Regions from separate parts of the Shinella sp. AETb1-6 genome, predicted to be linked through region 1. Evidence: riboswitches for the same ligand, from Rfam matches in the RefSeq annotation. Region 1 holds a riboswitch; each other region holds the start of a gene.

Region 1 (7,828 bases):
GATGAGCGAACTCATCGTCACGTTGCCGGAAGACAGGCGGTTGTTTTCCGCCACGATCAGCTCTTCCAGATCGCTGCCGCGGCTTTCGATCTTGCGTTCCAGCCACTGGATGACCGCGCCCGATGTCTGAAGGCCGTCGCGCAGGCGGTAGAGAAGCTGGACGACGAAGGTGTTGTCCTCGGTCAGGCTCTCGATGGTGCGCAGATGCGCAATCGACTTCTCCGCGTCGTTGAGGCGCACGAGCTCGTCGGCCACGTCGTTGGCCTTGAGGCGCATCTTGCGCGAGCGTTCGACGCGGCTGGAAATACGCCGCAGGTTCTCCAGAAGCACGAAGCGCACGAAGGACGGCAGGGCCCAGAGCTCGCCGATCTTCAAAGGATCCACCGTCTGGAAGCCCTGTACGAAGGCGGTCAGGCTTTCCTGCGAGACACTGCTGTGCGTATGGGCGACATAGAGCCAGGCCAGGGCCAGCGTGCGCGGAAAGGGCTGGCCGTCGATCTCCATGGTGGGAAGCTGCCGGTAGAAGCGGCGGGGGAAGTCGCGACGGACTTCCTGGATCGCTTCCTCGATCACATAGAAATTGTCGAGCAGCCACTCGGCCGCCGGCGTAATCTGCGCGCCGGCCTCCACGTCCTTGGCCGTGACCTGATAGACGCGGAAGATTTCCTTCTCGTTTTCCTTGTGCCGTGCCCGGAAATCGAAGGGGCGGAAACCCGGAAGCACCGCCGTCTTGTCTCGGGCGAGCGCTTCGCCGCAGGCGGCGAGCTCCTCCAGCGTGAGATAGGTGGCGCGGATCGAGTCGTTATAGTCGATCTGCCGGATATCGGCGTCGCGCGAAGGGGCTTGCGGCGTAGTATGAAGGGACATGTCTCTGATTCTGGAACCGGCCATGTTGAGCCACCCGGCAGCGGCCGTTGCGCCGGATTGTCTTTCGCGGGCGGGCTTCGTTCTACTGTCGCGATCAGCCATGACACCCGACCGCGCCCTCATGGCGCTCCAGATGCGATTTTGGCTCAAGCGACACGCTGTTTGTCATCCACGCCGCGTGGTGCATGAAAACGGCATTTTTTAGCCGTAAGGACAGAGACTTGCAACCTGTCAACAGGGCAGGATGGCGCAGCATGGACCCTCATCTGCGGTTTTGGTGAATCGCGCACCCTGAACAGGAGACGAGCCCGCGCGAGGTGCAGGCGGACAAACAATGCACGGGGATAAAAAAGGTTCCCGCCCGAATGCGCGCCGCCTGCCATTGACTTGATATCCAAGCGGCGCGAGGTTGCCGGCATCAGGGTCTTCCGAATCGAAAACGGTCCGGAGGCTAAGAGGGAAGCCGGTGCGAGGCCCAGGACATCAAGACCTGGGCATCAAGACCGGCGCTGCCCCCGCAACTGTAAGCGGCGAGCGTCTGTCGCTCCGCGCCACTGGTATCATGCACCGGGAAGGCCAGACAGACGCGACGACCCGCAAGCCAGGAGACCTGCCCTGATAGCTGTAACGACCTGGGCGGGGTGTCCCAAGGGTGCGCTTGCAATGCCAGGGATTGGCGACAAGCAGCGTGCGTCCGGCCATCCCCCAATGATCCGATTGGGGAAGACATGTTTCAACTCACCGAAAAACAGGCATCCGGCACCGGCAACCCGGAATCCGTGTTCATTTCCTGGCTTCTCTGGCAGCCGCGCGGCGCCGACCTCGCCGCCGAGGCGCTGAAGGAAGTGCACAAGCTCGCACGACTCGACAATCCCGACCCTGATATCGCGCGGCTGAAGGCGCTGTTCACGTCGCTGGCGGGCGCGGACGGGCCGCTGCACTAGGCGAGCGCACAAAACATATGTTGACATAAAGATATCTTTATGTGATCTCCGGTGCGAGATGCAGCACCGGAGGGTTCTTCCATGGCCAATTCCCACCTGGACGACTTGTTCGGCCCCGAACAGCCACCGCGCGACGGACGCGAGGTCCTCGCCGCCCTCAAGGCCGCCGCGCGCGAACGCATCCTCGTGCTCGACGGCGCGATGGGAACCGAGATCCAGACCCTGAAGCTGGTGGAAGACGATTTCCGCGGCGAGCGCTTCGGCGATTGCGCCTGCCACCAGCAGGGCAACAACGACCTGCTGACGCTGACCCAGCCGGGCGCCATCGAGGACATCCATTATCGCTATGCGCTCGCCGGTGCGGATATCCTCGAGACCAACACGTTTTCCTCCACGACGATCGCCCAGGCCGATTACGGCATGGAGGACATGGTCTATGAGCTGAACCGCGACGGCGCCCGCCTTGCGCGCCGCGCGGGCCTGCGCGCCGAGCAGAAGGACGGCAAGCGCCGTTTCGTGGCCGGCGCGCTGGGGCCGACCAACCGCACCGCCTCCATCTCGCCCGACGTCAACAATCCCGGCTATCGCGCCGTGACCTTCGACGACCTGCGCATCGCCTATGCCGAGCAGGTGCGCGGCCTTATCGACGGCGGCGCCGATATCATCCTGATCGAGACGATCTTCGACACGCTGAACGCCAAGGCGGCGATCTTCGCCACGCACGAGGTCTACGCGGAAAAGGGCATCCACCTGCCCGTCATGATATCAGGCACGATCACCGATCTCTCCGGCCGCACGCTCTCCGGCCAGACGCCGGAGGCCTTCTGGAATTCGGTTCGCCATGCCGATCCCTTCTCCATCGGCCTCAACTGCGCGCTCGGTGCCAATGCCATGCGCGCCCATCTCGCCGAGATTTCCGCCGTCGCGCAGACCTTCGTCTGCGCCTATCCGAATGCCGGCCTGCCCAACGCCTTCGGCCAGTATGACGAAAGCCCGGAGGAAATGGCCGCCCAGATCGAAGACTTCATGCGCGACGGGCTGGTCAACATCGTCGGCGGCTGCTGCGGCTCGACGCCGGCTCATATCCGCGCCATCGCCGCCGCCGCCGCGCACCACAAGCCGCGCGAAATCCCCGATATCCCGCGCCATATGCGCCTGTCCGGTCTCGAACCCTTCACGCTGACCGACGCCATTCCCTTCGTAAATGTCGGCGAGCGCACCAATGTCACGGGTTCGGCCAAGTTCCGCAAGCTCATCACCGCCGGCGACTATGCCAGCGCCCTTGATGTCGCGCGCGATCAGGTCGCGAACGGCGCCCAGATCATCGACATCAACATGGACGAGGGCCTGATCGATTCCGGCAGGGCGATGGTGGAGTACCTCAACCTCATCGCCGCCGAGCCGGATATCGCCCGCGTGCCCGTCATGATCGACAGTTCCAAATGGGAGGTGATCGAGGCCGGCCTGAAATGCGTGCAGGGCAAGCCGCTGGTCAATTCCATCTCGCTGAAGGAAGGCGAGGAAGCCTTCCTGCACCACGCCAGGCTCGTGCGCGCCTATGGTGCGGCCGTCGTGGTGATGGCCTTCGACGAGACCGGACAGGCCGACACCAGGGCGCGCAAGGTGGAAATCTGCACGCGCGCCTACAGGCTGCTGACGGAGGTTGCCGGCCTCGCACCCGAGGATATCGTCTTCGACCCCAACATCTTCGCCGTGGCGACGGGCATCGAGGAGCACGACAATTACGGTGTCGACTTCATCGAGGCGACGGCCGAGATCACGCGCACGCTGCCGCATGTCCATATCTCGGGCGGCGTGTCCAACCTCTCCTTCTCCTTCCGCGGCAACGAGCCGGTGCGTGAGGCGATGCACGCGGTCTTCCTCTACCACGCCATCCAGGCCGGCATGGACATGGGCATCGTGAATGCCGGCCAGCTCGCCGTCTACGACACGATCGAACCGGACCTGCGCGAGGCCTGCGAGGACGTGGTGCTGAACCGCCAGCCGAAGGCCGGCGGCACCGCCACCGAACGCCTGCTCGACATCGCCGAACGCTTCAAGGGCGCGGCGGGCAAGGAAGCCAAGGAACGCGATCTCGCCTGGCGCGAATGGCCGGTCGAAAAGCGGCTGGAACATGCGCTGGTCAACGGCATCACCGAATTCGTCGAAGAGGACACGGAAGAGGCGCGACAGAACGCCGAGCGCCCGCTGCACGTCATCGAAGGACCGCTGATGGCCGGCATGAACGTGGTCGGCGACCTGTTCGGCGCGGGCAAGATGTTCCTGCCGCAGGTCGTGAAGTCCGCCCGCGTGATGAAGCAGGCCGTCGCCGTGCTCCTGCCCTACATGGAAGCCGAAAAGCTCGCCAACGGCGGCAGCGGCGAACGCCAGACTGCGGGAAAAATCCTGATGGCGACCGTCAAGGGCGACGTGCACGACATCGGCAAGAACATTGTCGGCGTCGTGCTCGCCTGCAACAACTACGAGATCATCGACCTCGGCGTCATGGTGCCCGCGACGAAGATTCTTGAGACGGCCAAAGCCGAAAAGGTCGATATCATCGGCCTCTCCGGCCTCATCACCCCCTCGCTCGACGAGATGGTGCATGTCGCCGCGGAGATGGAGCGCGAAGGCTTCGACATTCCCCTCCTCATCGGTGGCGCCACGACGAGCCGCGTGCACACCGCCGTCAAGATCCATCCGCGCTACGATCGCGGCCAGGCGGTCTATGTCACCGATGCCAGCCGCGCCGTCGGCGTCGTCGGCAGCCTGCTCTCCGCCGACATGAAGCCGGGCTATGTCGAGACCCTTCAGGCGGAGTACCGCAAGGTGGCCGACGCCCATGCCCGCAGCGAGGCCGAAAAGCAGCGCCTGCCCATCGCCAAGGCGCGCGACAACGCGTTCAAGGCCGACTGGTCGGCCTACCAGCCGAAGACGCCCTCCTTCCTCGGCACCCGCGTCTGGCAGGATTGGGACCTCGCGGACCTCGCCCGCTATATCGACTGGACGCCGTTCTTCCAGACCTGGGAGCTGAAGGGCGTCTATCCGAAGATCCTCGACGACGAGAAGCAGGGGCCTGCCGCCCGCCAGCTGTTTGCCGATGCGCAGGCGATGCTGGAGAAGATCATTTCGGAAAAGTGGTTCACGCCGAAGGCCGTCGTCGGCTTCTGGCCGGCGGGGGCCGTGGGCGATGATATCAGGCTCTTCACCGACGAGGCGCGCAACGAGGAGCTGGCCACCTTCTTCACGCTGCGCCAGCAGCTCTCCAAGCGCGACGGCCGGCCGAACGTGGCGCTCTCCGATTTCGTCGCGCCCGTCGACAGCGGCAAGCCCGATTATCTCGGCGGCTTCGTCGTGACGGCCGGCATCGGCGAGATCGCCATTGCCGAGCGCTTCGAGCGGGCGAACGACGATTACAACTCGATCCTCGTCAAGGCGCTGGCCGACCGTTTTGCGGAAGCCTTCGCCGAGCGCATGCATGAAGTCGTGCGCAAGGAACTCTGGGCCTATGCGCCGGACGAGACCTACGCCCCGGCCGATCTCATCGGCGAGCCCTATGCCGGCATCCGCCCGGCGCCGGGCTATCCCGCCCAGCCGGACCACACGGAGAAGACGACGCTGTTCCGTCTTCTCGATGCGGAACAGCAGATCGGCGTCGCGCTGACGGAGAGTTATGCCATGTGGCCCGGCTCCTCCGTTTCGGGCCTGTATATCGCCTCGCCCGAAAGCTACTATTTCGGCGTCGCCAAGGTGGAGCGCGACCAGGTGGAGGATTACGCCCGCCGCAAGGACATGTCCGTGACGGAGGTCGAGCGCTGGCTCGGCCCGGTGCTGAACTACGTGCCGGCCCCTGCTGCCGCAGCTGCGGAGTAATCAGTCGCCGCGGCCGCGGAAGCGGCGCTGGTAGGCGGGGTCGTAGAGCGAGCTTTCGCGGAAATCCTCGGCACCGAGCGACCGCCCGACGAAGATCAGCGCCGTGCGCTCGATCGGCTCTTCCGCGACCTTCACGGCGATGTCGGCGAGCGTGCCGCGCACCACGCGCTCATCCGGCCAGGAGGCCTTGACCACGATCGCGACAGGGCAATCGGCGCCGTAGAGCGGCGTCAGTTCCGTCACCACCTGGTCGAGCGCATGGATGGCGAGGTGGATGGCAAGCGTCGCACCCGTCGCACCGAAACCCTCCAGCGTCTCGCGGTTCGGCATGGGCGACGCGCGGCCCGAAACGCGGGTGAGAACCAGGCTCTGGGCGACGGCGGGAATGGTCAGCTCGCGGCCGAGCGCGGCTGCGGCCGCCGCAAACGACGGCACGCCGGGGGTCATCGTATAGGCGAGGCCGTGCTTCTCCAGCCGGCGGATCTGCTCGGCAACCGCGCTCCAGACGGACAGGTCGCCGGAATGCAGCCGCGCCACGTCCTCACCGGCCGCCGCGGCCTTGAGATACTCCGCCTCGATCTCGTCGAGCGACATGGGCGCTGTGTCGACGATGCGCGCGCCGGGCGGGCAATATTGCAGGAGTTCGGGCGAGACGATGGAGCCGGCATAGAGACAGACCGGGCATGTGCCGATGAGGTCACGGCCGCGCACGGTGATGAGGTCGGCGGCACCCGGTCCGGCGCCGATGAAGTGAACGGTCATGTGCTAGTCCTCGACTTGTTCGGCCGGTTTGACCCAGCGCCATTGCGTGACCGGCATGGCCGGCCGCCAGCCCGTCATCTGCCCGACGGGCGACGCGCGCGCGATATCGATGCGGATGAGCGCGCCACCGAGCCGGGCATGATGTGCCAGCAGCACCGCCTCCATTTCCGTGGTCACCGCATTGGCGACGAGCCGGCCGCCGGGCCTGAGCCCCGCCATCGCCGCGTCCATCACGCCAGCCTCGCTGCCGCCGCCGCCGATGAAAACGGCATCCGGCGCGGCAAGCCCGGCCAGCGCATCCGGCGCCGTGCCTTCGACGACGGCAAGCCCCGGCACGCCGAATTTGCCGGCATTGCGGCGGATGCGGCCAGCGCGCTCGGGATGGCCTTCGATGGCGATGGCGCTGAGCGACGGATCGGCCAGCATCCATTCGATGCCGATCGAGCCCGACCCCGCGCCGATATCCCACAGGAGCTCGCCCCGGCGCGGCGCCAGCGCCGACAGCGTCAGTGCCCGGATCTCATGCTTGGTGATCTGCCCGTCGTGCTCGAAGAGCGCGTCGTCCAACCCCGGCGTAAAAGCCAGGATGCGCGCATCATGCGCGGCCGCGACCTCCACAGCGCAGACATTGAGCATATCCGCATCCGCAAGCGCGAACTGCCCGGCCGTGTGATGGCTGACACGTTCGCGCGTCCCGCCGAGCGCTTCCAGCACCGTAAGCCGCGATTCGCCGAACCCGCTTTCGGCAAGAAGGGCGGCAAGCGCGGCCGGCCCATCGCTATCGGATGTCAGCGCCAGGATGCGCGCGCCCGGATGCAGGTGCGGGCGGATGAGATCGACGGGGCGACCGTGCAGGGAAATGCAGACCGTGTCCTGCAGCGCCCAGCCCAGGCGCGAGGCCGCGAGGCTGAAGGCCGAGGGCGCGGGAAAGACCCGCATTTCCGCGCGCGCAATGCGGCGCGACAGCGTGACGCCGACGCCAAAGAAGAAGGGATCGCCCGAAGCGAGCACGACGACCGGACGACCGCGGGCGGCAAGCACCGCCTCCACCGAACGCTCGAACGGACTGAGCCAGCCCTGCCGCTCGCCACGGATGGCGCTGCCGGCGAGTTCCAGATGCCGCGCGCCGCCGAAAACCACGGTCGCGGCGGAGATGGCGGCCTTGGCCTCGTCACCCAGACCCGCTAGACCATCTTCGCCGATCCCGACGATGGAAAGCCACGGGGCGGCCGTCGAAAGGGTCGGATCAGGCGTGGACAAGAAACGCATCCTCATACTGGGCGGAACGGCCGAAGCCCGCGAACTCGCCGCGCGCCTGGCGGAACGCGACGACCTCGCCATGACGCTCTCGCTTGCCGGCCGCACGATCGATCCCGCCCCGC
Region 2 (7,828 bases), on a different contig from region 1:
GCGGAGAATTCACGGCGGAAATCCTCGGCGAGACGACGGTCGGCGACCGCCCCGCCGTGCTGCCGCGCATCACCGGCCGGGGCTATGTCTTCGGCCGCCAGCAATTGCGGCTCGATCCGCAGGATGCCTTCGCGCAGGGTTTCGCCCTGTCGGATGCCTGGGGTCCGCAGGTGGGTGAACTATGATGCTTTCAGGACAATCGATCCTCGTAACCGGCGCGACGGGCGCCATCGGGCAGGCAATCTGCCGGGCGCTCGTTGCAGACGGTGCCAATGTCGTCGTCCACTACGGCCGCAATCGCGATGCCGCCGAGGCACTTGTGAGAGCGCTCGACGGGCGGGGCTGGTGCGTGCCGTCCGATCTTTCGGACCCGGCCGGCCCGCAGGCTTTGTGGGACGGTGCGCTGGCCGCCGCCGGCCGCCTGACGGGCCTCGTCAACAATGCCGGCATCCGCTCGGAAGTCGCGGTCGACGCGCCGATGGAGGAATGGCAGCAGGTCTGGGCGCGCGAGATGCGGGTCAATTTCCTGTCGGCCGTCGACCTGTCGAAGCTCGCCATCCAGCATTTCCGCATCCACGGCGGCGGGCGGATCGTCAACATGGCGAGCCGCGCCGGTCAGCGCGGCTATACCTCCAGTTCCATGGCCTATGGCGCCTCGAAGGCCGCCCTGATCAACCTCACCAAATCCATCGCGCAGAGCCACGGACATGAGGGGGTGACTGCCGTCGCGCTCGCGCCCGGCTGGGTGCGCACCGGAATGGCCGAAGCCTATATCGCCGAACATGGCGAGGCGGCGGCCCTGGCCGGCATTCCCATCGCCCGGATGGCCGACCCGCAGGAAATCGGCGAGATCACCGCCTTTGCCTTCCGTCCCTCGCAGGCGTCGCTGAACGGCGCGGTGCTGGATGTGAACGGCGGCAGCTACATGAGGTAATCCCATGCGTTTCAAGGATAAAGTCGTTATCGTAACCGGCGCTGCCGGCGGTATCGGCGCAGCGATCAGCGCCCGCTTCGCCGCCGAGGGCGCAAGCGTCGTGCTTACGGATATGAACGGTGAAGGGGCTGACGCGGCGGCCGCGCAGATCGGCGCTGCGGGTAGCAGGGCGCGCGCCTTCGCCAGTGACATTGCGACCGCGGAAGGTTGCCGGGCCATCGTCGAAAACGTGATCGGAACGGAAGGCCGCATCGACGTGCTTTGCAACAATGCCGGCATCAACCGCCGCGGCAATCTGCTGTCGCTGACACCGGAGGACTGGCGACTGAGCTTCGCGGTCAATCTCGATGCGATGTTCCACCTTTGCCAGGCGGCGCTGCCGCATATGATTGCGGCCGGCGGCGGCGCCATCGTGAATACGGCCTCACAATGGGGGCTCCATCCGGCGCCGAACCACATTGCCTACAATGTCACGAAAGCGGCGGTGGCGAGCTTCACGCAGAACCTTGCTCGTGATTACGCGCCGGACAAAATCCGCGTCAACGCCGTCTGCCCCGGCGAAATCCACACGCCCATGCTGGAGGCCGGAGTGAAACGGTCCGGGCGCACCATCGCAGACCTCGACAGGCTGGTGCCCTTCGGTCGCATTGGCAAGCCGGAGGAGGTCGCTGCCCTCGTCGCTTTCCTTGCATCCGACGAGGCGGCCTTTATGTGCGGTTCGCTGGTGGAAATCACGGGCGCTCAAGCGGTGGCGCCAGTCGGCGATTCTAATCTACTCAAGAGCCTTTCAGCCGGTCTATCTACCGGAACTGCGCTTTTCGGGATTTGGCGCAAAGGCGGCGAGTTGTGCTTGATGATCAAGATCAGCAAATTCTACCAGCCCAATGCTAATGGGGATGGCGTTCCGTCATGCAGACGCTTGGCGTGACGTCGCGAGAAACCCAGCGATAAAATCGACAGTGTCGTCGCCATCTCTTAAGCCGAGATGGATGCTTTTCTGTATCCCGCTCTCACCGATACGGACGGGGCGGACACCGAGCGCTGCCGCTTCCCGATGCACCAGCCAGTTCGGAATGGCACTTACACCGCGGCCTGCCGCCACGAGTTGGAGCATCATTTCCGTCGTCTCGACATTGCGGTGATGCCGCGGCCGGCAGTTGGCGGGCACCAGGAACTGCGTGAAAACGTCCAACCGCTCTGGCGGTACCGGATAGGTGAACAGTGTCTCATCCAGAAGATCCGCAGGCTCGGCATGGCTTTTGAGCACCAGCGGATGATCGGCCGGAACGGCAAGCACCAGTTCGTAATCGAACACCGGCAGATAATGGATGCCCAGCGCCTCGATCGGATCCGGCGTGATCAGGATATCGATCTCGTATCCGGTCAGCGCCGCCACGCCCCCGAGAGCGAACGACGTCGTCAGTTCCAGGCCGACATCCGGCCATTCCACGAGATAGGGTTTTGTGACACCCATCAGCCATTGGTGGCAAGGATGGCACTCCATACCGATCTTGAGCGAACCTCGCTGGCCGTCGCGATAATCCGACAGGACATCTTCAGCCCTTTCGATCTGGGGCAGAACGCGTTGCGCCAGCGTCACGATGTAGCGGCCTGCCTCGGTGAGGCGAAGGTTGCGGCCGTCTTTTTCCCACATTGCCACGCCGTAGCGCTCTTCGAGCTTTCGGATCGTGTGGCTGAGAGCGGATTGGGAGACGTTCAGCCGCTCCGCGGCAGCGGTCAGGCTGCCGAGGCGGTGGACTTCACGCAGGATCGACAGATGTTGCCTGTCCAGCATGGCTATGCCCGCCCGTGCTCAAGGGGAACGATGTCCGCCGTGGCAACATCCCCAACCGGCACTGGCCGATGATCCTTGTCGACCGCCACCATCGTGAAGTGCCCGGCTGCCGTAATCTGCCTCTCCCCCGTCAGGAGGTTTTCGGACCAAAGTCTGGTCTCGATGGACATGGAGCTACGGCCCACGCGCTCGACGCGTGCTTCCGCCTCGACGATTTCGCCGATCTTGATTGCTCTTGCGAAATCGATACGCTCCGATGAGGCGAGGACCACCAGCTTGCCGGAGTAGCGCGATGCTGCGACGAATGCGGCTTTGGTCATGTAGGCGATCGCTTCGCCCCCGAACATCCGGCCGACGCTGTTTGCCTGATCGGGAAACACAATCTCGACCATGGTAACTGCTCCGCCCGTGCACCGTGCCTCTTTGTGAAGCAGTTCGGGCAAGGCGTGATGCGCGGCGTCCTCGCCCTCCGGCACGGCGACCATATGGAAGGTGCCGCGCGTACAAATGTGCCGCTGCCGACCGACAATGGTCTCTGCCGCCATTTCGACTTCGACCGTCAGGAAGCGGCGACCGGCTTTGACCGGCTTGGCTGAGAATTCGACGATATGCCCGATACGCGCGGGCTGCCTGAAATCAATGCGCTCGCATGAGGCGGTCACGAACGGCGCTCGCCCGAACCGGGTTGCCGCGATGAAAGCAACACGATCCATGAGAGCAAGCCCCGTTCCGCCGAACAAGGTGCCGTGATGGTTGGTGTCTCCGGGAAAAACGATATCGATGAGACTGGTTGTCGAGCCGTGCTGCGCTGGCTCTTCTATCGTCGCGATCTCTGTCATCGGCACTGCCATCAGTTGCGGCCGGGCAGTGGCATGACGCAGAGACGACGGCACGAGGGGGCCGATCGCGAAAGCGGCACTCCGGGACACCCCGCCCGTGGACGTTATCTACCGCGGCAGGTCTCCTGGCTTACGGGTCTTCGCTCTGGTCCGTCTTCCCAAGGCATGCCTCAGTGACACGAATGGACCTTCGCTCGCCGCTTACAGTTGCGGGGGCAGCTTCGGCATCGGGCTGCAACAAAGCCCTCACCGAATTCCCTCTTGGCTCCGGACTTTCGCCCGCAGAACCACGATGATGAACCAATGTCGCATGTCGCTGGAGTGGTCAAGGTGCCGATCACGGGAATGTCGCGGAGGGGGCTTCATCAAGCCAAACCATGAGCGTGGCTCATCCGTCGATGAGATAATACCATTTTTAGCCGATTGATGCTTCAGCTACATAGCTGGCAACTCCGTTGACCGCAGAGTGTATGCAGGCTCCCAACTGCGGAAGCGGAAAATACAGTCAGACAAGTGAGAAATACATGCAGGGTTCAGCTCGGAAATTCGCGCCTCGGATCGCCATGAACGACGAATTTATATTTTCTATTAAGAGCATTTCGTTCGATGAGGACTATCGCCCCTCAGATAGCACGCGCATCACAACCAATTTTGCCAACCTAGCCAGAGGCGAGAGCCGGCAGGAGAACCTGCGTAACGCCTTGAAGATGATTGACAACCGATTCAATGCCTTGGCGCATTGGGACAACCCAAAGGGCGATCGCTATTCCGTCGAACTCGAAATCGTTTCGGCTGAGCTGACCATCGGCGACGATGGCGGTAGTGATGCCTTCCCGCTGATCGAAATCCTGAAAACGAGCATTCTCGATCGGAAAACCAACGAACGCGTTCAGGGCATTGTCGGGAACAATTTTTCCTCTTACGTCCGGGACTATGACTTCAGCGTATTGCTGCCGGCGCACAACAAGGGCCGCGCTGAATTCAGCGTACCGGACAACTTCGGCGATCTGCATGGAAAATTGTTCAAAAGCTTTTTGAGTTCAGATGCCTACAAAAAGGCTTTCAATAAGCCGCCGGTGATCTGCCTGAGCGCTTCGAGCAGCAAGACATATAACCGGACGGGCAATCAGCACCCTGTCTTGGGTGTTGAATACCAGCAGAACGAATTGTCTTCGACCGACCATTATTTCCACAAAATGGGATTGCAGGTCCGGTATTTCATGCCGCCGAACAGCGTTGCGCCTTTGGCCTTCTATTTTCTCGGTGACCTGCTTGGTGACTACACCAATCTTGAACTGATCAGCACCATCAGCACGATGGAGACGTTCCAGAAGATCTACCGGCCCGAAATCTACAACGCCAATTCCACAGCAGGGGCATGCTACCAGCCAAGTTTGCAGCACTCGGACTATTCTTTGACCCGAATTGTCTATGACCGGGAAGAACGCAGCCGCCTGGCCGCCGAGCAGGGAAAGTTCGCTGAGGAGCACTTCATCAAACCATATAAGACCATTCTTGAGCAGTGGTCTTCCAACGCCGTTCTTTGACGAGCTGAACGCATAAGGTTGCCTGACATGAAAACACTCTTGCCCACGTCCACCGCCGGCAGCCTGCCGAAACCCTCGTGGCTTGCACAGCCTGAGAAACTCTGGTCGCCCTGGAAATTGCAGGATGAAGAACTGATCGAGGGCAAACAAGACGCCTTGCGCCTGTCCTTGGACGATCAGCGACAGGCAGGTATCGACATCGTCAGCGACGGTGAGCAAACGCGCCAACATTTCGTCACGACGTTCATCGAGCACCTCGATGGCGTTGATTTTGAGAAACGCGAGACTGTCAGAATCCGGGATCGCTATGACGCGAGTGTTCCGACAGTCGTCGGCGCCGTGTCTCGACAGAAGCCCGTTTTCGTTGAAGACGCGAAGTTCCTGCGTCAGCAGACGAAGCAGCCCATCAAATGGGCTCTGCCGGGTCCGATGACCATGATCGATACGCTCTTCGACAACCACTATAAGAGCCGCGAAAAACTGGCCTGGGAGTTCGCCAAAATCCTGAATCAGGAAGCCAGGGAGCTTGAGGCTGCTGGCGTGGATATCATCCAATTCGATGAGCCCGCATTCAATGTCTTCTTTGACGAGGTGAATGACTGGGGTGTTGCGACCCTGGAAAAGGCAATCGAAGGGCTCAAGTGCGAAACGGCCGTGCATATCTGCTACGGTTACGGGATCAAGGCGAACACCGACTGGAAAAAGACCCTCGGGTCGGAGTGGCGGCAGTATGAAGAATCTTTCCCCAAACTGCAGAAATCCAGTATCGGCATGATCTCGCTGGAGTGCCACAACTCCCATGTTCCAATGGATCTCATGGAACTTGTTCGGGGTAAGAAAGTGATGGTCGGCGCCATCGATGTGGCGAGCAACACCATCGAGACGCCGGAAGAGGTCGCCAACACTCTGCGAAAGGCATTGCAATTTGTCGACGCCGACAAACTTTGCCCTTGCACCAACTGCGGCATGGCGCCCCTGTCACGGCGCGTGGCAAGAGGCAAACTGAATGCCTTGAGCGCGGGCGCCGAGATCGTCCGAAGAGAACTCACGGCCTAGTTCGCTGGGCCGGGGTGTCGCAAACCAGTCGGTACTGCAATTCCAGCACGGCTATACCAACTTCGTCGGTGTGGTCGTGCTGATTCTGCGACGACGGACTTTGATAAACCGAATACGGACAGGGGACGTTGGCGGCTGCCTCGGTTTCGCCAGTCCCGCACGCGCCTGAGAGGCCGACATGGGCATGATCGACCACCGCTTCGACATTGTAGATAAAGCCACGTTTCGCAATGGAATGTCGCGCCTCGGCGCGGCGGTCAGCGTCGTAACCACCAAATCTGGCGGAAAGCGCTATGGCTTCACCGCCTCAGCGGTCTGCAGTGTCAGCGATACGCCGGCAACGCTTCTTGTGTGCATCAATCGTGCGAGCTCCTGTTTTCCTGCTTTCGAGCGCCCGCGCCATTTCTGTGTCAACACCCTGATGCCGAACCAGGAGGACATCTCGAACGTCTTCGGCGGAAAGACGCCAGTGAGTGACCGATTTGCACATGGTGACTGGAGAGAGGGTATCACGGGTATTCCAGTCTTGGCGAACGCCTCGGTCAGCTTCGAATGCGAATTCACCAATGCCGTTGACGAAGCGACCCACCGTATCCTCTTCGGGCGCGTAATCGATATCCGTGAGAACGAAGAACAGGCAACGCTGCTTTATTGCATGCGTCGCTATCTTAGCGCTTAGCCATCAATCCTCTCGGGGCGTGCGCCCGTTCAAGCGTCCGGACTACATCAACAAGTTCTGGACGCTGGCCGAAGGCATCGTCGCGATCCCCGAGCAGGACCGCTTCATTGCCGCCGTCGAACGCTTCGCCACGCTCAAGGCCGGTCTCAATCTCCAGGTCGCGCCCGAGCGGCTCGACCAGAGCAATGCTCGAGAACATGCAGACCCGCACCGAACGCTACGACATGATCGGCCTGCATGCCTACGAGGCGCTGGACGCCTCGATCATCAAGACCATCGTGCCGGAACCGGTCGCCTCGTAGGGGCTACCACGAACCGCGCTTGCGCAGCCAGGCGGCGGCCCTGTCCAGGCCGCCGAAGGGGAAGACATGAAGTCCCTCCCCATTGTCGTTCGAGCGGCGTGACGAAAGTATCTGGCGAATAGCCGGCCGCCAGCGACATGAGGCTGCTCGCATGCCGTGTCAGCATAGAAAGAGAGTTGCCGACGCCGCACAATGTTCCGTATTTGATGAGCGTCCTAATCTTCGCCGGCCCGGAAACCCCATACGGATCGGCATGTCGAGTCCGACTCGCGATAGGTCCTCAGCCCAGGCAATGGCCTTTTCCGCATCGAAACCGAACTGCGTAACGATGCGCAGCCGTGCGCCGGTACGCTCTGCAAAAGCCTTCTTGCTGCGCAACGCTTCCTCCGCTGCCGCCCCGGAAAAATCCGGGCTCCCTTCCGGGTGCCCTGCAATCGCCAGGTCTGTGATCCCGTAGCGGTCGAGAAAACCGGTCTCCAGCAGATCCATCGAGGAGGCGAACGGCCCGGCCGGCGGATTGACGCCGCCGCCGATCACGAGGACATCCGCGACACCTGCTTCTTCGGAAAGGCGGCCGATACGCTTCTCGAGCGCGGCACGCGAGGTAATCCGGCGTGGCGCAAGATGCGGCACGGGCACGCAATCCGCCTCGCGCAAGCGTGGTATAGGTGATCCG
Region 3 (7,828 bases), on a different contig from region 1:
AATAAAAGCGCGAGCCATGGTTGTTTCCTTTCCTTTATTGCGTTGGACGAGGAATGCGCGCACCGCGATTTTGTTCCACCAAGGGTGGGTATCGGCGGGTGTAACGGCCGGCCGCGCGGCCCGCATTTCCATCACGCGACACCGGCCCACGCCGTCCCCGGTCTGCGATTTGAGCCCGTGCGAGAAAAATCCCGCGGCCTCCCCGGGCTTTCCCCAAGATCGCGGATTTTTTTGAACTTTTCCGCTTGTCGAACGGCTGAGCCTGTTCTATAGAGGCGCCGCTGGTCACGGAGTGTAGCGCAGTCTGGTAGCGCACCACGTTCGGGACGTGGGGGTCGAGTGTTCGAATCACTCCACTCCGACCAGCTGAAACCGCTGGAAGATCGCGCGGTTGAATGTTTCCCGAACCCTTTCAGAATTTCGACGATGGCTGCGGCAGTTGCCGGCGTTTGCGCGTGTTGTTATCGTGTCAAAAACGCTTGAATCGGGAGCTTGGATGACGCGTCAGACGATAGCGACCGCGCTGCTTTGCGTTTCGGCTGCCGGCATCGGATTTGCCCTGCTCGCCTTCGTGATCGGTCTCTTCCCGTCGAGCCTGGCGCTGCTGGCGGTCATCGGGCTGGTGGTCGTGAGCCATCTTTTTGCCCGGCGGTAACGGTCACACCGCACTCAATTCCCTCACCGTAAATGGACTGGCCCCATGGTGAAAGTGATTGCCCGGGACTTCATCGATTTCTGAGACGTCGGTTCGGGCCATGACGCCGCTTGGCGCCAGATTGGCGGTTGCAGCCCACTGTTGCAAATCCGCACGTTTCCCGCCTCATGTCCGGGGATGACCACAAACTTGGCGTGGAGATGATTCCCCTTTTGCGAGCACTGCGCTATGGCGAAATCAGGGGCCCGTCCCGAGTCACCGGGTACGGCTGAACGAAGTCCAAGGAAATGGCACATATGAACTCCCGCATCGCAATCCTGGCAGGCCTGGCGCTTGCCCTTACCGCATGCACCACCGTGAGCGTTCCGACGAACCCGCTGCAGGCGCGCTGGAACGGCAAGACCGCCGGCAGCTTCTTCGCCGCCTACGGCCCGCCGATTTCCGACACCAGCACGGGCGGCACGACGCTCTACAAGTGGCGCGGCGGCTTCTCCAAGGGCCGTTCCTGCTCCGTCGAGCTGACCGTGAACGACGCCTACCGTATCACCAATATCCGCGCGATCGGCGACCGCGTCGACCCGAAGGGCGGCCCGAGCCATTGCGAGACCGTGCTCGACGCCGCGAAGGCGTGACGGGCGGCTGACCCCGCAGATCTGACAAGGGCCATGCGGCGACGCATGGCCTTTTTTTCATGGAGGAACACATGGAAGACCGCCTCTACCACGACCCCGCCCTTGCCGATTTCTACGATCTCGAAAACGGCTGGGACCGGTCCGAGGACTTCACCTTCTGCCAGGCGCTCGCCGCCGATGCCGACAGCGTGCTCGACCTTGGCTGCGGCACGGGGGAACTTGCCGTCGCGCTGTCCGGCGACAGGATGGTCGTCGGCGTCGATCCGGCGCCCGCCATGCTGGAGATCGCGCGCGCCAAGCCGGGTGCGGCGCATGTCGACTTCATCGAGGGAGATGCGCGCACGCTGCGGCTTGGCCGGCGCTTTGCGCTCGTCATGCTGACAGGGCACGCCTTCCAGGTGTTCCTCACGCGCGAGGACCGGCGTGCCGCGCTCGCCACCATCGCCGCGCATCTGGCGCCCGGCGGCCGCTTCATCTTCGACAGCCGCGAGCCGGCCTGCCGCGAATGGGAGGAATGGGGGCCGGAGGAATCGCGACGCCGCCTCGAGCATCCCCGGTTCGGCGCCGTGCAGGCCTGGAACGATGCGGCCTTCGACGCCGGCACCGGCATCGTGACCTATGAGACGCATTACGAGATAGAGCAGACCGGCCAGCGCCTGTCGGCCGCCTCGCGCATCGCCTTTCCCACCAAGGAAGAGCTGGAGGCGCTGATTGCCGACGCCGGCCTGCGGGTCGAGCGCTGGTACGGCGACTGGCAGGGCAAGGCCTGGACGCCCGGCGCGCGCGAGCTCATCCCGCTCGGCACGCTCGCCTGACGCCCCCCAAGGCGTTCCCCCAGACGTTTCCTCAGACGGAACGCATCAGGCCGCCATCGACGCGGATGTTCTGGCCCGTGATGTAGCCCGCACCCTCCGAGGCGAGGAAGGCGACGGTCGCGGCGATCTCCTCGCTGGTGCCGTAGCGCTTCATCGGCACGCTGTCGCGCCGCTCCTCGGTGCCCGGCAGGCTGTCGATCCAGCCCGGCAGCACATTGTTGATGCGGATGTTGTCGGCCGCATAGGTGTCGGCGAAGATCTTCGTATAGGCGGCAAGCCCGGCGCGGAAGACGGCCGAGGTCGGGAACATCGACGACGGCTCGAAGGCCCACGCCGTGGAGATGTTGACGATCGACCCGGACTTCTGCGCCTTCATGATCGGCGCGACCAGCCGCACGGGCCTGACGACGTTCAGCAGATAGACGTCCATGCCCTTGTGCCAATCCTCGTCCGTGATGGCGGTGATCTCGGCGCGCGGGCCGTGGCCGGCGCTGTTGACCAGCACATCGATGCGGCCGAAGGTCGAGACGGCGAGGTCGACGAGCCGCTTGAGGTCGTCGTTGGACTGGTTGGACCCGGTGACGCCGATGCCGCCCAGCTCGGCGGCCAGCGCCTCGCCCTTGCCGGACGACGACAGGATGGCCACCTTGAAACCATCTGCCGCCAGCCGCCGCGCCGAGGCCGCGCCCATGCCGCTGCCGCCGGCGGTGATCACCGCTACCTTGTTCTCGCTCATGCCTGTCTCCCGTCTTCGAATGAGAACCGTTGATAGCACCTTCCGCCCCCGCGCGCGAAGCACCTTCCGTCGCCGGACACGGCAAATGCGATTTTCAAAGCCGCTTGGCCACCGGCGCCGATGCGACTATCAATCGAAAAACCGAGCGCCCCCGTCAGGAGCATGACAGATCGTGACTATGCCAGAAGACGCGCCCGCAGCGCGCCCGCGCCGGGCGACCCGCGTCACCCTGCTGTGCCGCGGCGCCACCGCTGCCAACCGGCAGGCGCGGTTCTCCGCCGAGGGCAGCCTCCTGCCGAAGGAACCGGCCCGCGCGGCGGCGCTTGCGGAAAGCTTGCGGCCCTTCGACCGCGTGTTCTGCGCGCCGGAGGCCTGTGCGGCCGAAACGGCGGCGGCCTTCTCCGCCGCACCAACCCCCTGCCCCACACTGCGCGATGTCGACTATGGTGCGTGGAGCGGACAGACGGTGGACGAGATCGCGGGACGCTTTCCAGAGGCGCTGCGGCACTGGATGGCCGATCCGGCCGCGGCCCCGCATGGCGGGGAAAGCTTCGAGGCGGCGGCGGGCCGTGCCACAGGCTGGCTCGATGAAGTGCACGGCACGGGCGGGCGCATCCTTGCCGTGACGCACGCCATGCTGCTCAAGCTGGTTTTCGCGCATGTGGTGGGCGCGCCGCTTACGGCGGTCTGGCGCATCGATGTCGAGCCGCTCGGCTTTCTCGACCTGTCGAGCGACGGGCGCCGCTGGGCGCTGCGCGGTTTCGGCACGGCGTCGCCCCCGGCTGGTCCCGACGGCGGCGCGTGACGCCTCAGCCCGCTGCGGCGAGCGGCAGGAACGGCACGATGGCGCCCGTCGCCTCGTGGCCCAGCGCGTCCTCGTCCGCCGCGATACCCTCCGCGCCTTTGTCGAGGACGGCGCGCCATTGCGAGACCAGCGCCAGATAGGAGCCGCCACCGAAGCGCCGCGCCATCCTGTCCTGCTGGCGCAGCGTGATGCGCACCGTCGCGCGGCTGAACCGATCCGTGTGGGACAGGAAGGATTCCGGTTCCACGCGCCGCGCCAGCCCATCCAGCACCGCCTTGCGCAGGATGGGCAGGTCCGGGCGCGCGAACTGCGAAAAGAGATCCTGGAAGCGCGCATGGTCGTCGATGTCGAAATCGAGATCGCGGCCCAGGCTGTCCATGACAGGATTGGCGGGATGCAGATAGCCGAGCGGCGCATGGTATTTCGGGATCGGCGTGTTGGCCGAATGGGTGCGCCGCGAGCGGATGAGGTGCGGCAGGAGATGGGTGTGCGGTCCCGGCGGCGAGACACCGCCCGTATCCGGGCCGCCGATCTTCTGGAAGACCTCGATGCGGCCGAGGCGGGTCAGCGCGACACGATGCGGGTGTGCCTTCTGGATGGCCGCCGTCGCCGGATTGTGCGGATCGAACAGGCTGCGGCCGATCTCGGCGCGCAGGATGGCGAGAAGGGCCGGATCGTCGGTGCGGATGCAGAAATCGCATTGCGGCAGGGCAAGGCCGAGATCGAAGAGGATGGCGGCCCGGTCCGTCACGCGCACGGCCTCCGTGTCGGGGCCGAGTTCGGTCAGCGCCTTGCGGCCGTTCATCGCCGCGTCGCGCTGCGGCAGGCAGAGCGCCACGCCGTGGCTCCAGCGCTGCGGGCGGCAGCTCAGCGCCTCATAGGCGACGGGCACGATCTGCCCGACCGTATCGGCATCGAGCCGGATGGCGCCACGCGGCGTGGCGCGCACGAAGAGCGTCGGCGCATCGGCCTGCAGATATTCGCCCGGGTCCTGGTGAAATTCCGCGACGGCGCCGTAAGACCCCATGCTCCACCCGGCCCGCCGGTCGATGAGATGATCGATCAGGACATCCCTGATATCCGCCATGGTTTCCTCCGTCTCGATTGAACGCCGCGGCGTTGCATCGGCGGCGTGGACCGCGCCGGCCTTCTACAGCCGGCGCGGCCGGTTTGTCAGGCGGCCTTCAGCAGGTCGCCATGCGGGTCGAGCACGAACTTGGTCGCCGCGCCCTGGTCGAAGCTCTCGTAGCCCTGGACTGCATCGTCGAGTGCGATGATCTTCGCGTTGACGATATCGGCGATGGGCAGGCGATCGTGCAGGATGGCCTGCATGAGTTGCCGGTTGTACTTGAGAACAGGCGTCTGGCCGGTGTGGAAGGACTGCGCCTTCGCCCAGCCGAGGCCGAAGCGCAGCGACAGGCTGCCCTGCTTGGCCGCGCTGTCGACGGCGCCCGGATCTTCCGTGACATAGAGCCCGGGAATGCCGATCGAGCCGGCGGCGCGGGTGATCTCCATCATCTGGTTCAGCACGATGGCCGGCTGCTCGCCGCCCGCATGGCCGCGCGCCTCGAAGCCGACGGCGTCGATGGCGCTGTCCACCTCGTTCGTGCCCACGACCTCGGCGATCATGTCACCGAGGCGATCGCTCTTGGAGAGGTCGATCGGCTCGAAACCCACCCGGGCGGCATGGGCCAGACGGTCCTTGTTGAAGTCGCCGATCATCACGACCGCCGCGCCGAGAATGCGCGCGGACGCGGCCGCCGCAAGCCCGACCGGGCCGGCACCGGCCACATAGACCGTCGAGCCGACGCCGACACCCGCCTTGACCGCCCCGTGGAAGCCCGTCGGCAAGATATCGGAGAGCATGGTGAGGTCGCGGATCTTCGACATGGCCTTGTCGCGGTCCGGGAACTTCAACAGGTTGAAATCGGCATAGGGGATGGTGACGTAGCGGGCCTGGCCGCCGATCCAGCCGCCCATGTCGACATAACCGTATGCGCCGCCGGCACGCGCGGGATTGACGGTGAGGCACACGCCGGTGTCCTGCGACTTGCAGCAACGGCAGCGCCCGCAGGCCACGTTGAACGGCACCGAGACGATGTCGCCGATTTGGAGCATCTCGACGTCGATGCCCTTCTCGATGACCTCGCCGGTGATTTCGTGGCCGAGGACGAGGCCGGGCATGGCCGTCGTGCGGCCGCGCACCATGTGCTGGTCGGAGCCGCAGATATTCGTCGAGATGACCTTGAGGATCACGCCGTGTTCGATACGGCGGCCATCGGGGGCCTCCAGCTTCGGGTCGTCGATGTCGCGGACCTCGACCTTGCCGGGTCGCATATAGACGACGCCTCTGTTCCTGCTCATGTTCTGTCTCCTCCTGGGTTTTGCCTCGTCCGGCCCGCCTGGCGCGCGCCGGATCCTCTCGGAACGACCGCGCACGCCAAGCGGCGGAGCGCGGAACGTCGCTCGACGAAGGATGGAGAGGAGAAGGAAACGGGCCTATCGAGAGGACGCCGTTCACCTCTCGATCGCCCACCGCAATCGGCCGAGTCATCGTTCCAGGGCTGGTTTCCGGGCTTCGGAACTGTCCTTTCGGACGCTGCCGGCACCTTCCCGGCCTGATAGCCAGTGGTCTCTGCCGGAGCTTTCGTTCCGCTACCGTTGCGGGGGCAGCGCCGGTATTCGACCGGCTTCCCAATTATCCATCCCGGCATGGCCGGGACGGCACCCTGTACGCACCCAGCAAATCATCTGGCAGGCCAAAGGACCCTCGGGAATACGACATCGACGGCGCCCCGAGCGACACGCCGCCGAAGGACATCCCGGGGCTCAGAAATCCCAGTCGTCATCCTCGGTCGCGACCGCCTTGCCGATGACATAGGACGAGCCGGAGCCGGAGAAGAAGTCGTGGTTCTCGTCGGCGTTCGGCGACAGCGCCGAGAGGATCGCCGGATTGACCTTGCAGGCCTCGGGCGGGAACAGCGCCTCGTAGCCGAGGTTCATCAGCGCCTTGTTGGCATTGTAGTGCAGGAACTTCTTGACGTCCTCGCTGAGGCCGACGCCGTCATAGAGCTCCTCGGTATAGCGGGCCTCGTTGTCGTAGAGCTCCAGCAGCAGATCGAAGGCAAAGTCCTTGATTTCCTGCTGCTTCTCAGCGCTCAGGCGCTCGGTGGCGCGCTGGAACTTGTAGCCGATGTAATAGCCGTGCACGGCCTCGTCGCGGATGATGAGGCGGATCATGTCGGCGGTGTTGGTGAGCTTCGCCCGGCTCGACCAGTACATCGGCAGATAGAAGCCGGAATAGAACAGGAAGCTTTCGAGGAAGACGGAAGCGACCTTCTTCTTCAAGGGATCGGCGGACGCGTACTGCTCCATGATGAGCGCCGATTTCCGTTGCAGGAACTCGTTTTCCTCCGACCAGCGATAGGCGTCGTCCACATCGGGCGTCAGGCAGAGCGTCGAGAAGATAGAGGAATAGGAGCGCGCGTGCACGGCCTCCATGAAGGAGATGTTGGACAGAACCGCCTCTTCATGCGGCGTGGCCGCATCCTCCATCAGCCGGACGGAGCCGACGCCGTTCTGGATCGTGTCGAGCAGGGTGAGCCCGGTGAAGACGCGGATGGTGAGCTTCTGCTCCTCCGGCTTCAGCGTCGCCCAGGAGGGAATGTCGTTGGACAGCGGCACCTTTTCCGGCAGCCAGAAATTGCCCGTCAGGCGGTTCCAGACCTCCAGGTCCTTGTCGTCCTCGATGCGGTTCCAGTTGATGGCGCGCACCGCGGCGGCGGCCTTCGGGGCCTTGGTCTTCACTTGGATATTCATGGTCTTCCCCGAAATCACAGCGCGCACGAGACACAGCCCTGCACTTCCGTGCCGGACAGCGCCATCTGGCGAAGGCGGATGTAATAGATGGTCTTGATGCCCTTCTTCCAGGCGTAGATCTGCGCCCGGTTGATATCGCGCGTCGTTGCCGTGTCGCGGAAGAACAGCGTCAGCGACAGGCCCTGGTCGACATGCTGGGTGGCCGCCGCATAGGTGTCGATGATCTTTTCCGGGCCGATCTCGTAGGCGTCCTGGTAATAGTCCAGGTTGTCGTTGGTCATGAAGGCGGCGGGGTAGTAGACGCGGCCGATCTTGCCTTCCTTGCGGATCTCGATCTTCGAGACGATCGGATGGATCGAGGAGGTC
Region 4 (7,828 bases), on a different contig from region 1:
TTTCCATGTTGTCCTCGATGCGCAGCAGGAAGCACGAGACGAGTTCGCCGCGCTGCTTCTTGCCGGCATTGAGGAAGGTCGGCGTCGCCGGCTGGAAGCGGCCGGAAATGATCTCGTCGACGAGGTCGCGGGCAAGCGCCTCGTTGCCGCGCGCCAGTGCAAGCGCCACCATGCAGACGCGGTCCTCGTAGCGCTCGAGGTAGCGTTTCCCGTCGAAGGTCTTCAGCGTGTAGGACGTGTAATATTTGAACGCACCGAGGAAGGTCGGGAAGCGGAACTTCTTGTCATAGGCGTGGTCGAAGAGGTCGCGCACGTAATTGAAGGAATACTGGTCCAGCACCTCCTGCTCGTAATAGCCCTCTGTCACCAGATAATCGAGCTTTTCCCGAAGATTATGGAAGAACACCGTGTTCTGGTTGACGTGCTGGAGGAAATATTGCTTGGCCGCCTGCCGGTCCTTGTCGAGCTGGATCTTGCCCTCCTCGTCGTAGAGGTTCAGCATGGCGTTGAGCGCGTGATAGTCCTGCGCGGTGATTTCCGGCACCTTTGCCGGCTTGTCTATCGTCATCGTGTCCAAAATCGTTCCAGCCCTTGTCTGACGTTGTCGACATCCTCATCCGTTCCGAGCAGTTCGAAACGATAGAGGTACGGCACGGCGCATTTCGCGGAGACGATGTTGCCTGCACGCGCGTATCCGGTGCCGAAATTGGTGTTCCCGGCCGCGATGACACCGCGGATCAGGCTTCGATTGTGCGGATCGTTCAGAAAGCGGATCACCGGCTTCGGCACCGCTCCCTTTTCCCCGCCGCCGCCATAGGTCGGCGAGACCAGCACGAAGGGCGCCTGCGCCCTCGGCGGCTCGTCCGTCGCATCGACCGGCAGGCGGACGGCCGCGACGCCGAGTTTCTCGACGAAGCGGCGGGTGTTCTCCGACCGGCTTGAAAAATAGACGAGCCCGCCCATCGGCCCGTTCAGGCGAGCGCGCTGATCATGTCCGGGCGGAAACCGGCCCAATGCCGCTCGCCCGCGATGACGACGGGAACCTGGCGATAGCCGAGACCCTGCACGAGCGCGAAGGCATCGGCATCCTCGGAGACGTCGACGACGCTGTAATCGATGCCCTGGCGATCGAGCGCGCGGGTGGTCGCGGTGCACTGGACGCAGGCGGGCTTGGAATAGACTGTTATGGACATGGTTTTCCTCGTTTTCGATCAGGCATGGGGAAGCGATCGGCCATCCGCCGATGACCGTTCGAAATATTGCAGAGACATAAGCGACCGCCCGCGGGACGACCGGTCAGGGGCGTCCGCCTAAACGCGCGGAGAGACTGTAAACAAGATCGACATGGCTTCACCCCGAGAGACAGTTTCAGCAGGGTGCACAGGGAGACGCGGGGGCGAGATCATTCGCGACCCGTCGCTCGCCATCCGGACACCCCGCCCGTGGACGTTCATGCGCGAGGCAGGTCTCCTGGCTCACGGGTCGACACGGTCATCCGTCTTCCCAAGGCATTGGCGCCTCAGTGACATCATCGGATGAACGCTCACCGCTTACAGTTGCGGGGGCAGCCCCGGACAATGCGGCCATCATGGCCGCCCCGGGTTCCCATCTTAGCCCTCGACACTTTCGAATCGAAGGAACCTCGAACACAAGATATAGTAGACGAGGTAAAAAATGCGTCAACAGCTATGATCGGTTATCCAATATTTCCTCGATCGGCGGCGCGCCTGAAATGGTGTCCGCGATCGGAAATCGTCACGCGCGACCTGCATAACCGGCGCCGCGCGCCGGCAGCGCGACGATCGCCGTGACGATGCCGGCCATCCCGCGAAGGGAGCGATGGCCCGGATATTCCGAGCCATGAGAACAATTACGGGCGGCTGATCTCGTCCAGATACCACTCGATGTAGCGCAGCTCGTTCTGCTCCATCGGCGCGATCGGCCCGGGCACGAAGTAGTGCGACTGCACGCCGCGTGCGGTGTGCTCGATGATCGCCTTGTCCTCTTCCGTCGTGACCTTCCACAGCCAGGTGAGCTTGGCGAGGTCGTAATCCCTGCCCTCCTCCGCCTTGCCGTCGACCAGCCAGATCAGCTCCATCTCGCAGCTTTCAGCCGTTTTCGGAATGAAGCGGTAGATCATGCCGTGATCGGGATAGCAGACGAGGAACGTGGTGCCGCCGAGATGGATGGAGGTGACGCCGCCATCGAAATCGGTGAAGCGGCCCATCAGCGGCGCGACCGCCTTGCCGTCTTCGCTGCCGCTCTGAACGCCGTCATAGAGCGCATAACGGAAGGCGTGGATCGCCTCGCGGCCCTCGCGCGACGTCTGCCAGTGATTGCCCGATCCGACCTCGATGCCGAGCGCGCAGGTGCGCGCCTCCATCGCCTCGTTCAGCGCCTCGATCATATGCAGCGGCTGTTCGAGCGCATGGGTCTGCGAATATTCCGGATGCGCCGGGCCGCAATGATAACATTCGACATAGTTTTCGACGGCGAGCTTCCAGTTCGCCGCCACCGGATAGGTCTCGCGATGCGCCACCTTCGCGCTCGCCCAGCCATATTGCCCACAGGTGGCATGCAGCAGGTTCTCGACTTCGGAAAAATCGAGCGGCTGTTCGGCGAAGGAAATGAAGATCAGCCCTTCGACCACGCGGACGTTGAGCGTCTTCAGGCCATGATCCTCACGCCTGAAATCCTTCGGCATCAGCCGCGCGGCCTTGAGGCTGCCGTCGTTGCCGTAGGTCCAGGCGTGGTAGGGACAGACGAAAACGCGCGCATTGCCCTTCTGTTTCGTGCAGACCTCGGCCCCGCGATGGCGACAGACGTTCAGCACCGCATGGATGCTGCCATCCGCGGCACGCGTGACGATCACCTGCTCCGTATCGATGCGGAAGACCTCGAAATCGTTGGCGTTGGGGATCACGCTCTCATGCGCGATACAGTGCCAGTGCCGGCGGAACACCCGCTCCATGTCGCGCCGGTAAATCTCGGCATCCTGATAAAACGCCCTCGCCAGCCCATGCCCCGCCCGATGCGCCGCCACGAGACCATCGATGCGATCGCCAACACCATCGATTACAGCTTCAAGAGCACTCATCCCGCACAACACCCTCAATGACAATTTGACGCCAAGTATTCCGGGGTGCCGGACAGCCGGCAAGATGCCGGAGAGAGGGGAATTAATCGAGTAGGTCGATTAGGGGCCGCTTCTCCGGCTCGCGCAGGGAGCCGTAATCCGGTGGGCTTGCCGAGACGCGGGTTAAATCTTGACGGACAAACGCTCGCGGTCCTCACGTCGCATCCAATCTTCCTGCGCGAGACTGATCGCAAACACGGCCGCAGCTCCCAGAATGAAGAAGGATTCACCCAGAGCGAGACGGTTGTTGGAGTTCGTCGTTATCGTGCAGAAGAAGAAGAAGCCGAGACTGTACAAATAGGCTGTAAGGCTGGAGGAGATGACACCACTGCGGTGCGCAGCATGGATGCGGCGGACGGAGATCACCACGAAAACAAGCAGGAGGGCTATTCCGAGAATGCCGTGGCGAACCATGATTTCGAGATAACCATTGTGGATCAACGTGAAGTCGACGTCCGCATAGGTCGTTTTGCGCCACTCACGCAGCCATTCATTGCCCCAACCAAAGAGCGGAGCGGCCTGGATCAACTCAATGGCATTCGACCACAATTTCAGACGTTCGCGCATGGGTGACGGTGTCGACGGGTCAGCGATCGCCCTTTGCATGGATGCAATCGGCCCCTCCGTCGTAACGGTGTCATCCGTCAGTTTCGCCGCGGCTTCGATCGTGGGGCCTGCAACCTTCTCGACATAGGAGGTTGAAATCAAAACCATCGCCACCGCAGTCAAGAAGAGACCGCTCAAGAGATGCAACCGCCATCTGCCCGCATGATGGAGCAACGTGAGAGTAGCCATCAGAACCATGACGAAGACGAGTGCCAACCAAGCGCCTTTCGATTGCGCGCCAAGAGCGCCGAAAAGACTGAGAATGGCCGTGAGTACACCCAGCCCTAACACCGGCAACTTGAAACGGCCTCTCAAACGCCCGGTCTCCGCCGCGTAGAGCGACCAGAAGACTGAGGTCAAGAAAAGCATGCAACTGCCAATCCCCGCATGAATGGGATTGTTGTGAAATAGCGGCGCCGCCCTCGCACCTGCCAGGATCGTGGTAGGACTCAGCGTAGTCAGGAGCGCCACAAAACCAACGAAAACAATCAACGTGGCGGCCGCGAACACATAGGCTCTGGTGGCGTAGAGGGCCACACCAACAATCGGAAACACGGCTGGGAAGATGTAGAGCCATTCCGATGTACCCTTCTCTCCGGCGACAAACACGCCAAAGAGAAAGCGGCCAGCCGCGTAAAGAGCCCAAACGTAGCAGGCAGTCGTCAACCAGTCCCGGGAAACACGTCGAACGTCATCCTTCTGCCAGACAACGGCGAATACGACCAAGGCGATGGAGATATAGCGATAGGTATCGCTCTCCACCAGCATAGCGGATGCCATGAGCGCCCATAAAACAGAAAACAGCACGGCGTTCACACGAGTGCGCGATACCGTAGGTTGCTCAGCCATTTCGCGCATATCCGATCCTGCAAATAGTCTCCCGGATTCGGATAGCGTATGTCCTGAACCGCTTCCACCAGGGAAACTTGGTGGAACGGTATACAGAACTTGTGGCAATCGTCGTGCTATCACGCCCTGGAGCGGCCACGTCATAACGCGTCGTGTAGATTTGCGCATCATAAGCCCAGCCACGCTCCAAGGCGACATCCCACGGATATTCCATGATGTTCAGGCCTTCGAGCAAACGCTTGGCGCCTTTCCGCGTAACGACATAACACGCAGCGGATCCTTGCGGACCATGCACCGCACGGCCGATCTCATCGCCCGCTTCCGAAGTCGTGACATGCTTGAAACCGACAACGCGGTGGTTGCATAGCTTCACGACGTCTGCATCCGGAATGGCTTTGATAGCTGCGTCGGCACGCACAACAAGATCCACAGACAGCTTAATATCATCTTCCACAATGACAGCTGTGAGTTCACCCGTCGCGTAGAATGTGGCAAGTGCTCCCAAATGGCTTCGATAACAGCCGTATTCGCCAGGCAGCATGCCACGGCCATTGTTACGTTTGAATTTTTTTGAATCACAGTCGATGCGCTCTTCGGGCGGCGTTTCTGCACCATCAACTCCCGAAATTCGAACTAGATCAAAGCCAAAAGCGTCTGCACTTAGAGATAGACTCCTCCAGCGATCGACCGAACGGTCAAGATTGATCGCGTAGATACGAATGCTCATCCCCAAACCATTTTCCTGATACACAGATCGTCACTGATACGATCGCAAACGAGCCTCACCGTCTCGCGGTTTGCGCGTAACACTCTCCGCCGCATGTCTGCAAGTGGCTTATGATAGAACGCTCATCCAATCTTGATAACACAGCGTTTCGTAGCGACCTACACTGCTCTGGACCGCGCCTTCGGCTGCTCTAGCGAACGCGATTATCATGCATCGTGGCGCAGCGAAGGACGTGGCTGTGATGCCCCCGGTCACCTGCTGAAGCGGCAGCATTATATCACATCGCCTTGCTCCTGTTCCGATGGCTCTTAGTCTGCGCCTCATGACGCTGGTGATTGGAAGCAATTTGTCCTATTCACGCGCGGATTGTCTATCCGTAAACCCAGTTCGAGGCGATTAACGATGGTTATGAAGCGTGCATGCGATATCGCCCTGGCCTTCGCTGCGCTTGCCGCTCTCGCTCTACCTATGGCTGTCCTTGCAGCTGCAGTCCGCACCACATCAAAAGGGCCAATTCTCTACTGGTCGCAGCGCGTCGGCCGTGGCAATCATCTGTTTTGGATGCCCAAATTTCGTACGATGCAGATCGATACGCCCGTCGTCGCCACCCATCTGCTTGGGGATCCTGCAAGACACCTGACCCCTCTCGGCAGCTTCCTGCGCAAGACAAGTCTGGATGAACTTCCGCAACTCTGGTGCATCCTTAAGGGGGAGATGAGCTTCGTGGGGCCCCGCCCTGCTCTTTTCAATCAGGAAGATCTAATAGCCGCACGCACATCAAGGGATGTACATTTGCTTTTGCCTGGGCTCACAGGCTGGGCACAGGTAAATGGTCGGGACGAGCTGGCGATTGAAGACAAGGTTGCATTGGATACCGAGTACCTTAGGCGACAAAGCTTTCTTTTCGATTTGCGCATTCTGGCCATGACCGTCATAAAAGTGGTCGGCGCAACCGGCATTCAACATTAGCGAGTTTAGTGGCAGGATCATGTTGACCTCGGAATGGATCGACCGACCTCTGGTCAGGCGCCTTAGGGAAAGAATCATCCGAACGCCCCGCTTCTGGAAGCGGGTTTTGATGATCATTTTCGACATCATGGCTCTGATGTTCGCGCTCTGGGCAAGCTATGCCATCCGCCTGTCCATTTGGACGCCGGCGATAACAAGCCAGCGCTTGCTTCTTGCAGCGCTAGCTCCTGTGGTCGCGATTCCCGTGTTCATTCGGCTGGGCTTATACCGGTCCGTGATTCGCTACCTGCCGGAGGCGGCAATCTGGACCATAATCAAGGCGATGCTCATCGCCACGATGAGCTGGGTCATTATCATCTTTCTAATGGAAATGGCAGGCCAGGGCATCGTCCCCCGATCCGTACCTTTCCTTTATTTCATCCTGGGAACACTCCTGATCGGCGGTATGCGCTTTGCTGCCAAGTGTATCCTCGTTTCAGGTACAGGCTTGCGTCGCGGCGAAGAACCGATTTTCATCTACGGTGCAGGGCCAGCTGCCGCCCAACTGGCACGTGCCCTTAAAGGCCATGGCAATCGCTACGTCATGGGGCTGATCGACGACGATCCTGCCAATCATGGCCGCGACCTCGGCGGTTACCGCGTCTTTTCTTCCAATGACCTGTCGTCACTCATCGATCGATATGGAATCAAGGAAATAGTGCTCAGCATGTCGTCCATCCCAGTGACTAGACGACAGGCCGTGCTTAGCCGCGTGACGGGCCTCGGCATCAAGATTCGTAGCCTGCCGGATATTTCGGACCTCGTGGACGGACGCTACATCGTCAGCCAAATTCGCGAAATCGAGATTGATGAACTGCTCGGAAGATCTTTTGTGCCGGCCGACAATGAGCTGCTCGACCAAGCGCTTACCGGCAAGACCGTCATGGTCACCGGCGCCGGTGGCTCCATCGGCTCGGAGCTGTGTCGTCTTATCGTCCGCCGGAAACCGAAGAAGCTCGTTCTGTTCGAAGCGAGCGAATACTCGCTTTACCGGATCGAGCAGGAACTGCTGGCGGCGGGAGACTACCCGATCGTCCCGGTTCTTGGCTCAGTGACAGACCCCAAGACGGTGGAACGAGCCATCCGGACCCATGGCGTCCAGGTTCTCTATCACGCCGCGGCACACAAACACGTCCCGCTCGTTGAGGCGAATGTGCTTGAAGGAATCCGGAACAACGTTTTCGGCACTTTGACTGTGGCGACCATTGCGTTGGAGCAGAAAATCGAAAGCTTCGTGCTGATCTCATCCGACAAGGCGGTTCGGCCTACGAATGTGATGGGGGCAACGAAACGCTGGGCTGAACTCATCGTTCGGCAGATGGCGATCGAGGCGCATTCAAAATCGGAGAAGCAAGTCTTCTGTGCCGTTCGTTTTGGCAATGTAATCGGCTCGAACGGCTCGGTCGTGCCACTCTTCAAACAGCAGATCGCCAAGGGCGGCCCCGTAACGGTCACCGATCCGGACATGACCCGTTACTTCATGGCGATCCCGGAAGCCGCAG

What was found. A riboswitch is a leader RNA that binds a small molecule or an ion and turns the genes downstream of it on or off. The one in region 1 is predicted to bind cobalamin.
Region 2: another riboswitch for cobalamin. It lies ahead of GR158_RS16670 (acyl-CoA thioesterase); the one in region 1 lies ahead of GR158_RS16255 (hypothetical protein).
Region 3: another riboswitch for cobalamin. It lies ahead of fdhA (formaldehyde dehydrogenase, glutathione-independent); the one in region 1 lies ahead of GR158_RS16255 (hypothetical protein).
Region 4: another riboswitch for cobalamin. It lies ahead of nrdH (glutaredoxin-like protein NrdH); the one in region 1 lies ahead of GR158_RS16255 (hypothetical protein).

The regions. Positions count from the first base shown of each region.
Region 1 is NZ_WUMM01000008.1:211,090-218,917, reverse strand. Features, by position in the region: gene GR158_RS16260 (GH36-type glycosyl hydrolase domain-containing protein) at 1-867, opposite strand, end outside; cobalamin riboswitch at 1,272-1,500, shown strand; gene GR158_RS16255 (hypothetical protein) at 1,596-1,811, shown strand; gene metH (methionine synthase) at 1,893-5,684, shown strand; gene cobM (precorrin-4 C(11)-methyltransferase) at 5,685-6,446, opposite strand; gene cbiE (precorrin-6y C5,15-methyltransferase (decarboxylating) subunit CbiE) at 6,450-7,715, opposite strand; gene GR158_RS16235 (cobalt-precorrin-6A reductase) at 7,699-7,828, shown strand, end outside.
Region 2 is NZ_WUMM01000009.1:33,079-40,906, forward strand. Features, by position in the region: gene GR158_RS16650 (proline racemase family protein) at 1-185, shown strand, start outside; gene GR158_RS16655 (SDR family NAD(P)-dependent oxidoreductase) at 182-934, shown strand; partial or broken gene GR158_RS16660 (SDR family NAD(P)-dependent oxidoreductase) at 939-1,688, shown strand; gene GR158_RS16665 (LysR family transcriptional regulator) at 1,842-2,729, opposite strand; gene GR158_RS16670 (acyl-CoA thioesterase) at 2,732-3,568, opposite strand; cobalamin riboswitch at 3,666-3,875, opposite strand; gene GR158_RS16675 (DUF1852 domain-containing protein) at 4,132-5,115, shown strand; gene GR158_RS16680 (methionine synthase) at 5,143-6,171, shown strand; gene GR158_RS16685 (flavin reductase) at 6,350-6,850, shown strand; gene GR158_RS25170 (hypothetical protein) at 6,840-7,049, opposite strand; gene GR158_RS25650 (hypothetical protein) at 7,312-7,689, opposite strand; gene GR158_RS16705 (hypothetical protein) at 7,686-7,828, opposite strand, start outside.
Region 3 is NZ_WUMM01000004.1:248,717-256,544, reverse strand. Features, by position in the region: gene GR158_RS25090 (hypothetical protein) at 1-132, opposite strand, end outside; tRNA gene GR158_RS08990 (tRNA-Pro) at 289-365, shown strand; gene GR158_RS08985 (hypothetical protein) at 497-655, shown strand; gene GR158_RS08980 (hypothetical protein) at 952-1,287, shown strand; gene GR158_RS08975 (class I SAM-dependent methyltransferase) at 1,359-2,102, shown strand; gene GR158_RS08970 (SDR family oxidoreductase) at 2,134-2,838, opposite strand; gene GR158_RS08965 (histidine phosphatase family protein) at 3,017-3,643, shown strand; gene GR158_RS08960 (hypothetical protein) at 3,648-4,730, opposite strand; gene fdhA (formaldehyde dehydrogenase, glutathione-independent) at 4,817-6,007, opposite strand; cobalamin riboswitch at 6,188-6,390, opposite strand; gene nrdF (class 1b ribonucleoside-diphosphate reductase subunit beta) at 6,473-7,462, opposite strand; gene nrdE (class 1b ribonucleoside-diphosphate reductase subunit alpha) at 7,477-7,828, opposite strand, start outside.
Region 4 is NZ_WUMM01000004.1:239,661-247,488, reverse strand. Features, by position in the region: gene nrdE (class 1b ribonucleoside-diphosphate reductase subunit alpha) at 1-568, opposite strand, end outside; gene nrdI (class Ib ribonucleoside-diphosphate reductase assembly flavoprotein NrdI) at 565-963, opposite strand; gene nrdH (glutaredoxin-like protein NrdH) at 972-1,193, opposite strand; cobalamin riboswitch at 1,443-1,660, opposite strand; gene GR158_RS08930 (SRPBCC family protein) at 1,871-3,097, opposite strand; gene GR158_RS08925 (O-antigen ligase) at 3,260-4,600, opposite strand; gene GR158_RS08920 (glycosyltransferase family 25 protein) at 4,584-5,318, opposite strand; gene GR158_RS08915 (sugar transferase) at 5,721-6,287, shown strand; gene GR158_RS08910 (nucleoside-diphosphate sugar epimerase/dehydratase) at 6,397-7,828, shown strand, end outside.